3 regions of the Brenneria goodwinii genome follow, and region 1 is predicted to be linked to each of the others. Evidence: predicted binding sites of a transcription regulator. Region 1 holds the regulator's gene; each other region holds the start of a gene.
The links. Region 1 encodes Fur, which represses iron uptake genes when iron is present. Its sites were predicted from a motif close to ATAATAATGAGAACNACTATCAA; they were not measured.
Positions count from the first base shown of each region.

Region 2: a site for Fur is predicted at 1,266-1,288, ahead of fepD (Fe(3+)-siderophore ABC transporter permease). Genes of this name have one in related genera too.
Region 3: a site for Fur is predicted at 2,089-2,111, ahead of sodA (superoxide dismutase [Mn]). Genes of this name have one in related genera too.

Region 1 covers NZ_CP014137.1:2,747,171-2,750,511, forward strand. Annotated here, with positions in the region: gene fldA (flavodoxin FldA) at 325-852, shown strand; gene fur (ferric iron uptake transcriptional regulator) at 1,180-1,629, shown strand; gene glnS (glutamine--tRNA ligase) at 1,697-3,341, opposite strand, start outside.
Region 2 covers NZ_CP014137.1:5,277,832-5,281,172, forward strand. Annotated here, with positions in the region: gene fepG (iron-enterobactin ABC transporter permease) at 1-176, opposite strand, end outside; gene fepD (Fe(3+)-siderophore ABC transporter permease) at 188-1,165, opposite strand; gene fepB (Fe2+-enterobactin ABC transporter substrate-binding protein) at 1,438-2,451, opposite strand; gene ACN28R_RS23400 (Rpn family recombination-promoting nuclease/putative transposase) at 2,741-3,341, shown strand, end outside.
Region 3 covers NZ_CP014137.1:4,411,530-4,414,870, forward strand. Annotated here, with positions in the region: gene ACN28R_RS19535 (methyl-accepting chemotaxis protein) at 1-865, opposite strand, end outside; gene sodA (superoxide dismutase [Mn]) at 1,321-1,947, opposite strand; gene fdhD (formate dehydrogenase accessory sulfurtransferase FdhD) at 2,231-3,049, opposite strand.

The DNA of each region.
Region 1 (3,341 bases):
ATCACGCTTGTTAATCGACAAAGCGCGGAGAATGTTTAGCCTCGGAACTGTACTTACCGGCGCTAATTTTCTATTCTTTGAACAACCTCATAACTTTTCATAAACATAAGCTTTATTGATTCATTCGGAATGTGACTAAAGGATATAAACATGGACAGATCATGGGCGGCTCAATTCAGTAAATGGACGACGACAAAATTCATGCCGCGATTTACTTATCCTTACCGATACGAGTTTCTCATGCAGTGCGTGTCTGTTATTATTAGCCGATAAGTGGGTAAAAGACTGCTCCATATCATTAAGAATCAAGAGGTTATTCAATTCATGGCACTCATAGGAATTTTCTTTGGCAGTGACACCGGCAATACCGAGAACATTGCCAAGACCATCCAGCAACAACTGGGACCAGACGTTGCCGAAGTTCATGACATCGCCAAAAGCAGTAAAGAAGATCTTGAAGCTTTCGATATTTTGCTGTTGGGTATCCCGACCTGGTACTACGGGGAGGCCCAATGCGACTGGGATGACTTTTTCCCTACGCTGGAAGAAATAGACTTTACCGGCAAACTGGTTGCCCTGTTTGGCTGCGGCGATCAGGAAGACTATGCCGAGTACTTCTGTGACGCGATGGGCACCATCCGCGATATTATTGAACCGCGCGGGGCGACTATCGTCGGACATTGGCCGACGGAAGGATATTACTTTGAAGCCTCTAAAGGTCTGGTTGATGATAAGCACTTCGTTGGTTTGACCATCGACGAAGATCGTCAGCCCGAACTGACCAATGAGCGTGTCACCGCCTGGGTGAAACAGATCAGCGAAGAGCTGAATCTGAAAGAACTGGTCGGCTAAGACGATTTTCCGGCTCTGATAGTGTTCCTGTCAGAGCCGGATTAATAGAAAAAACCTCTCGTAAAGATTGATACATTTTTCTAACTTCTTCCTATAAGTATGTACAATACCCACATCGGTTATGTGCATTCGTTTTGGTGTACCCCACTACCAACAATGGATTGCATGGTACATCCATATTGTGTGTGGAAATAATATTGTTAACATTTCATTGTTTTCATTTTGTATGCACGGTTCTATAATTGAGACGCTATTGCATTTTTGAGCCGACCGATGTCATAGGCTAGATAGCCTCCATTGATAAGTAAGCAACAGGACTAAATCCGCATGACTGACAATAACACCGCATTAAAGAAGGCCGGCCTGAAAGTCACTCTTCCAAGACTAAAAATTCTGGAAGTATTGCAGGACCCGGAGTGCCACCACGTCAGTGCGGAAGATTTATATAAGAAACTGATTGATATGGGCGAAGAGATTGGTTTGGCGACCGTCTACCGCGTACTGAATCAGTTTGATGATGCTGGTATCGTTACCCGCCACAATTTTGAAGGCGGAAAATCAGTTTTCGAACTGACACAACAACATCATCATGACCATCTGATTTGCCTGGATTGTGGCAAAGTCATTGAGTTCCGTGATGAGTATATCGAAGCACGCCAGCGCGAAATCGCGGAAAGACACAACATCAAACTGACCAACCACAGTTTGTATCTGTATGGCCATTGTAGTGGAGGGGATTGCCGTGAAGACGAAACCCTGCACGACGCAAAAAGATAAATCTACCGCATAAAATAAAACCGCCGAGGCGGTTTTATTTTTCTTTTACCTGCACAAACCCCTACGCTTATCCTACCCAGGTGTCCCGCAAGCCCACCGTACGGTTAAATACCAGATGCTGTGGACTGGAATAAACGCGATCGGCACAGAAATAGCCTTCACGCTCAAACTGATACGCTTTTTCCGCTTCAGCCTGCGCCAGACTTGCTTCAACGAAGCCATGGGTCACTTTCAGTGATTCCGGATTGATGGTCGACAGGAAATCGTCCGCCGCCCCGGGGTTGGCAACGCCGAACAAACGATCATACAGACGGAACTCCGCCGGCAGGCCGTGCGTCACGGACACCCAGTGAATAACGCCTTTTACTTTACGGCCATCGGCCGGATCTTTACTTAAAGTATCCGGATCATAGCTACAGTAGATGGTTGTGATATTGTCCTGATCGTCTTTATCAATATGTTCCGCCTTAATCACATAGGCATTACGCAGACGAACTTCCTTACCCAACACCAGACGCTTGTATTGCTTATTGGCCGACTCACGAAAATCAGCGCGATCGATATAAACTTCACGGCTGAACGCCACCTGACGCGTGCCCATTTCCGGTTTATTCGGATGGTTTGGCATCGTAACCCACTCTTCATGACCTAAAGGAAGGTTTTCAATTACCAGTTTTACCGGATCGAGCACCGCCATGGCGCGCGGCGCATTTTCATTCAGATCGTCGCGTACGCAGGACTCCAGCGCCGCCATTTCAACGTTGTTATCCTGCTTGGTTACCCCGATGCGGTAACAAAACTCACGGATAGACGCGGCGCTGTAGCCACGGCGGCGCAAGCCGGAAATCGTCGGCATACGCGGATCGTCCCAACCTTCAACAATTTTTTCCGTCACCAGCAGGTTCAGCTTGCGCTTGGACATGATGGCGTATTCAAGGTTAAGACGAGAGAACTCATACTGACGCGGATGGCAAGGTATGGTGATATTGTCCAGCACCCAGTCATATAAACGGCGGTTATCCTGGAACTCCAACGTGCACAGTGAGTGCGTCACGCCTTCCAGCGCATCGGAAATACAGTGGGTGAAATCGTACATCGGGTAGATGCACCATTTGTTGCCGGTCTGATGATGCTCCGCAAACTTAATCCGGTACAGAACCGGATCGCGCATCACGATAAACGACGATGCCATATCGATCTTGGCGCGCAGACAGGCCGTCCCCTCGGCAAAGCCGCCGTTGCGCATTTTGTCGAATAATTCCAGGTTTTCCTGCACGCTGCGGTCGCGGTACGGGCTATTTTTACCCGGCGCCTTCAACGTACCGCGATATTCGCGGATTTGCTCCGGCGTCAGTTCATCGACGTACGCCAGCCCCTTGCCGATTAGCTCAATCGCATACTGATGCAGTTGATCGAAATAATCGGAGGAGTAGCGAACGTCGCCGCTCCATGAGAAACCCAGCCAGTTAACATCACGTTTGATCGACTCAACGTATTCAATATCTTCTTTTACCGGATTGGTATCGTCAAAACGCAGGTTACATTTCCCGTTGTAATCCTGGGCTATGCCGAAATTCAGGCAGATAGACTTCGCATGCCCGATGTGCAGATAGCCATTAGGCTCCGGCGGAAAACGCGTCTGAATATGGTCATGTTTACCGGACGCCAGATCTTCATCAATAATCTGACGGATAAAGTTGGTTGGGCGGGCT
Region 2 (3,341 bases), 2.5 Mb from region 1:
GCGAAGGCCCGCCAGACATCGAGCGGGGATAACTGTAAAGTCCCGATACTCACCGCCATCGTGATCAGCAACAGGCTTAACAGCAGCATTATACCGTTGATAACTAACACGCGTAGCGGCAGCCGGGCATAGAGATTTCCTGAGCGGCCGCGGAGGTACAGCGTTCTGGCAATCATATTGCGTTTCCTTACACTTTGCGCCGACGAACCAGCCAGATCAGTACCGGCGCGCCGATGAAGGCGGTCACCACCGATACCCGTAACTCGCCGGGAACCAGTAAACGACCGGCAATATCGGCACACAGCAGCAGTACCGGCGCAAATAACAGGGAGTAAATCAGGATCCAGCGCTGATCCGGCCCCGCCCACCAGCGGGCGATATGGGGGATCATCAGCCCGACAAAACCAATCGGCCCCACCAGCGCGGTGGAGGATCCGCACATCAGCATAACGGCTACAACCGCAATCGCGCGGATGAATACCACTCTGGTGCCCAGCGCGGTGGCGATATCTTCGCCCATACTGAGCGCATTCAGCGATCGGGATGCGAACAGCGCCAACCCGCAGCCCAGCAGGATAGTGGGCGTGACCAACGCGATATGGCGCATAGATCGGATATCTAATGTGCCGGCCTCCCAGATGCGCAACTGGTCGAACGCATCGGGATTCAGCAGCGAAATCGATGAGGTGATGCCGGTCAGTACGGCGCTTATTGCGACACCGGCCAGGGTTAAACGAATGGGATTGATGCGGCCGCCGCTGAGTGTGCCGATGATCCAAACCATCAGACTGGTCGCCAGCACGCCCAGCCAGGCAAAACCGAGCCAGGCCGCCATGCCGTTGATGCCAAAAAAAGTAATGCCGATCACAATGGCGAAACTTGCTCCGGCGTTAACGCCGAGGATCCCGGGATCGGCGAGCGGATTACGGGTTAGCGCCTGTATCAACGCCCCCGAACCGCCTAGCGCCATACCGGCGATAATGCCCGCCAGCGTACGCGGCAAACGGGCGTTAAGAATGATGGTGCTGTCCGCATTGTCGAGTTGCCCGGTAAGGCTCATCCAGACCACCTCCGGCGAAATGGATTTGGCGCCTAGCATCAGGCTGGCGACCGCGCCGGCGGCAATAATCAGCAGGCATACCATGATACCGGACAAACGCCTCATGTGATTAGGGCGGGGAAAACTCGATATGTTATTGGCGGCGTCAAAATGGGAACGGTGACATGACATCCTCAATGAACACTCCCTTCATCAAAGAATGAATATAATAATTATTATCATTAGTGTAACTGTGCCGCCATGTTAGCATGCGCGACTTATCAAATACATTGACGTAAACCCGGAGTTAAGGGGATTGTCGGCGCGGGGTATCCAGTCGTGCGCCGGGCGGATGTTCCCGATGCCCGCCACTAGGCCTGACATCGGGGATGCGTTGCCTATGGTTTGCCGAACTGGCGTTCAATACTATCCAGCATATTGCTGGCGCTGTAATAATCCAGCCGGAACGTATCTAATCCCAAGGCCCACACCTGATTTTTAATCACCGGTTCCAGGTGGCTAAGGAAAGGATTTCCTATCAGTCGATAGACTGTTCTGTTATCCGCGGCGAACAGCAACAGCGACTTGCCGTTAAGACTATCGGCCATGTTTTCGCCGGAGATCTGCACGATATCCAGACGTTTGCCCTGCGAGGTTCCCGTTTTGATATTGGCGGGAAGCGTCGCGAGCTGGAATCCCAGTTCGTTCAGCAACTGCCCCTGCGCCGATGCCGCGGTACAGATATTGGCGCCGCGGCCGTCCTCATAATACACCAGCGCCGAAACGGGCTGCGGCGGCAGTTGGATAGCCTGTTTGACGGCGAGCACCCGCTGTTCGAACTGGCTGATGACGCGCTGCGCATCGGCTTCATGACCGGTTGCCTCGCCGAGCAGCAGCGTCAGCTGTTGCCAGCTTTTATCACCGTAATCAATCACCAGCGTCGGCGCGATAACCGACAATTGTTCATACAGTTTGAGCGCCGAATCCCCGCCGGTGGCGGCAATGACGATCAGATCGGGCGCCGCCGCCGCGACGGCTTCGGCATTCGGTTCAGAGATATAAAGCGGTTTTACGCCGCGCTCTGCGGCCAGATGGCCCCATTGCAAGAAGAAGCCCTGATTATCCGCCATCATGCTGCGGGGGCTGGTGGCGCCGGAGCCAATCAGCGGCGCATTAATGGCGAGCAGCGTGCCGCTGAGGGTCACGCTGGTGGAGACGATCCGCTGCGGCGGTTGTTGCAGCGTCAGCGGGCCTTTAAATGTTTGTATGGTTCGCGGCCAGCCGTCGTGCCGGTCGGTGGAAGTCTGCGGCGACGTATCCTGTGCGTCGCAGCCGCTGATAAGGATGCCGGCGAACAGACTGAAAACAAGTGCGACTATTTTGTGAATATGCTGCTGACTTTTACCTTGCATAACCGTTTGACTACCCCTTTACAGACTGCGAACAACCGACGTGGTAAAGGAGGTTAACGGTAATACTTCTCATATACAATAACCTGTGGCGACGTTATGAAAAATGGCGCCATAACGTCGGCGGCCGCCGTATTTTGTTTATGCGGCGCGGCGCACAGAAAAATGACGTTTCGCTGTTCCTTCGGTGTATTCTTTCGGGCCTGTTTGCATAACCTGCCGCATAATCTTTACCCGCTGGCGCCATCCGTTATCCTGCCGGTCTTAGGGAGCACAACCAGTCAGGGACGACATGCAGCCACACGATAAGGTATTCAAACTGTTTCTCAGCGATATTGATGTCGCGCGGGATTTCCTTACCGTCCACCTGCCGCTGGATATCGGCGAACGCTGCGATTTCAGCACGCTGCGGCTGGAGTCCGCCTCATTTGTGGATGAAGCGCTGCGCGCCCGGGTATCCGATATGCTCTATTCGCTGCATACCAGTGCCGGAACCGGCTATATCTACTGTCTGATTGAGCATCAGAGCAAACCGGAACATATGATGGCATTTCGCCTGATACGTTACTGTCTGGCGTCGATGCAACAGCATCTTGAACAAGGCCATAAACGGCTGCCGCTGGTGGTGCCGCTGCTGTTTTATCAGGGGGAGCGAAGCCCGTATCCGTATAGTCTGCGCTGGCTGGATGCGTTCGATGACCCCGCATTGGCGGCACAAATTTACGGCAATGCTTTTACGCTGATCGACCTTACCGTTATTCCCGATGAGGAGATTAAAACCCACCGGCGGGCGGCGTTGCTGGAGTTGGTGCAAAAACATATCCGTACGCGGGATATGCTGGAACTGGCGCGGGATATCGGGTTATTATTTGAGCGCTGGCAGGTGCCGCTGA
Region 3 (3,341 bases), 1.7 Mb from region 1:
TGACGGCCAACTGTATCTCGGAAGTGCGGATATCCGCCTGCGTGAGTTGTAGCTGCTCGTTAAGCATGGACGTGATGATCGCATTGAGCTGTTCGGCGATGTCCTGTATCTGCTGCGCCTGAGCCATCTCTTCCTGATAAGCGGGAATATACGCCATGGCTCGCCCTTCATACACGTTCACGGTATCAAGAACCGGCGTAAGTATCGCCTGTTGCTCCGTGGACAGATACGGATTCTGGTGCAACGCATTGAGCGAGGTCTGCGCTTCCTTAATGGCCGCCGCGAGTTTTGCCTGTGATTCCTCATCGCGCGACAGCAACAAGCCGCGGACATGATAGCGTACGGCCATCAGTTTTTGATTAAGATCGGCAAGCAGTAATTGCAGCGTCATCGGGCTGTAGTCTGTAATGAATTGTTCGCCCAGTTTTTTTAACGGTTCTTCCGTCTCGGAAATATTCCAGCTTTCCCTGACGTCATCTTTTTTGTGAACGGCATCAATGTAACTTTGCTGTTTTTGTTGATATTCGGCAATCAGATTTTCTATCTGCGGGAATTTGGCGTTGATGCTTTCAGGCCAATTCAAGTCTTTAGCGTGAGAGATATAGGTACTAATTTTATCGATGCTGATATTATTCTGTTTTATATCTTCGGGGTCATAGGCTGTGCTATAGCGTGCCCGGTAATATTTGGCCTGATTAATTTCATCATTGATATTGTTGCTTACATTCACCTTATCAATGCTTTCTTTTAATTCATCAATATGCATGACGCCAGCGCCAGCGATAATGACCGTCATCATTAGGACCAGGAAGAAACCTAAGCCTAATTTTTTACCGACGTTGATATCTTCAAATTTTATCGCCATTTTTTTCTTCCACTATCTCATAAACAGAATACCTTCTCTGGCGCGAGCATCACATTTCATACTGCCGATAATGGAAGGCTGCGCCATAAGCAGTCGTGTGAAGCACAGCGTATCGATATATAAATCACACGATAGAATCACGTATAAATTATCGGCAATAAGTAACAATACTTTAACTTTTTAGCTGATGGGGCGGTGTTGGAAAAATAGGCGGGAGAAGGGCAATAAAAAATTTCCGGGAGAAATTTTCAACGTCGCTTGCGACGAACGGTTATTCCGGTGAGTTTGATGACAACGTCCAAAACGTTGCCGTTAGCAATCCCACCGCAAGCCTCTCCCAGTGAAGGGAGAGGCTTGCGGTGGGGTTGGAATCAGATGGTTTGTCGGCAGTCTGACCGGAATAACGATCCGCTATTCCGGTTTTTTATCCACCGATAGTAGGTCAATAGCGCAGATTATTTTTTCGCTTCGGCGAAACGTTTGGCTGCTTCGTCCCAGTTGACGACGTTCCAGAACGCTTTGATGTAGTCAGGGCGGCGGTTCTGATATTTCAGGTAGTAAGCGTGTTCCCACACGTCCAGCGCTACGATTGGGTAGCCGGATACGCCGGAAATGGCTTCGCCCATCAGCGGGCTATCCTGGTTGGCGGTGGAAACAACCGCCAGTTTGCCGTCGTTTTTCAGAACCAGCCAGGCCCAGCCGGAGCCAAATCGAGTGGCGGCAGCCTGTTCAAATTTTTCTTTAAAAGCGTCGACGCTGTCGAAATCGCGTTCAATCGCGGCTTTCAGATCGCCAGTCAACGTCGTGCCCAGTTTCAGACCTTTCCAGAACAGGCTGTGGTTGGCGTGACCGCCGGCGTTGTTGCGTAACGCGGTTTTTTTCTCTGCCGGTACTTTGTCCAACTGCGTGATCAGTTCTTCAACAGGCAGTTTGGCGAACTCAGGCAGGGATTCCAGCGCTGCATTAGCATTGTTGACGTAAGTCTGGTGGTGCTTGGAGTGATGGATTTCCATCGTTTGTTTGTCGAAATGTGGCTCCAGCGCGTCATAAGCATAAGGCAGGGATGGTAGTGAATAACTCATGTTTGGCATCTCCGTGGTTGTAGTACTTAAGTGTGTAGTACTGAAACGAGGTATCGTACACAATTATTCTAGTACACAAAATATAGCGGCACCGCTTTATGTTAGCACCGCGTAAGAATTAGGTTCATTATAGTTAATTAAATGATATTGAAAATGATTATTCTTGTTGGGAGAGGATGACGTTTGCCTGCTTAGCCCCGTATAACAAGCGCTTATGTGGTTAGGCTATGAGGTAAAACAAATCAATCTAAAGCCAGAAGTCCGCTTTGTGCCGCCGGCCTACTCACTCATACAGTCTTTGCGGATGAGTATAGATGGTGGAGCGCCCTGGCCGGCAGAATCCCACCAACGTCAAATTGCAGCGCTCGGCGACCTCGACGGCCAGCGAGGTTGCGGCGGAAACCGCAAACAGGATCTCTACGCCGCACATGGCGGACTTTTGCACCATCTCATAGCTGGCCCGGCTGGAAACCAGCACGGCGCCCTGGCGCCACGGGTTTTTGGCGCGCATGCCAAGCAGCTTATCCAGCGCGACGTGGCGCCCGACATCTTCACAGCCGCCGCTGAGCGTTCCTTCCGGCGTAATCCAGGCCGCGGCGTGGGTACAGCCCGTTAATTGGCCCACCTGCTGCACGTTCTTCAACTGCGTCAACGCGGATTCCAGATTGCCAAGAGAGAAGGTTTGCGTAAACGGCAAGGGCGTAATGGGTTTGCCGATCTCGGCCAGCTGTTCCACGCCGCAGACGCCGCATCCGGTACGGCCGTCCATCGCCCGGCGCCGTTCTTTTAAACCGGCGAAGCGGCGGCTGGAAAGCTCGATTTGCACTTCAATGCCGTTGCACACGGGTTGAACATCGATGCCGTAAATCTCCTGCGGCGACTGGATGATGCCTTCCGACAGCGAAAACCCCAAAGCAAACAGCTCCAGGTCTTTCGGCGACGACATCATCACCACGTGAGAAATACCGTTATAGACCAGCGCCACCGGTACTTCTTCGGCCAGCCAGTCGGTCTGCGGCTGCGTTAGCGCGCCCTGATGGCTTACCGTGCGTTGGCATGTTCCTGTAGGAAGCGTGACGGTTTGTGGATTAACGCCTTTCACCTGAAGTCCCTATGAGTAAGTAAGTGCCGCTGATTCATCCCGCTATTATTTCACTGCCTCCTGGCCGATGCGAACTTTTCTCTGCAAACAGCGATCGGGCGCGTGGCCATGGTTGTCAATTTGTTTCTTTATGGTTGCAAAAATGTGACTTACTTCGAAGAGTCAATATTCTCCTTTGCCGGAAACTGTCATAAATCTCGATCGCTGCATAGGATTTAACCATGTTCTCTATTTAACGTTTAATTAACGTTTGGCGATCATTTTCACACTGCCTCTTTTTTCACCGCGGCTC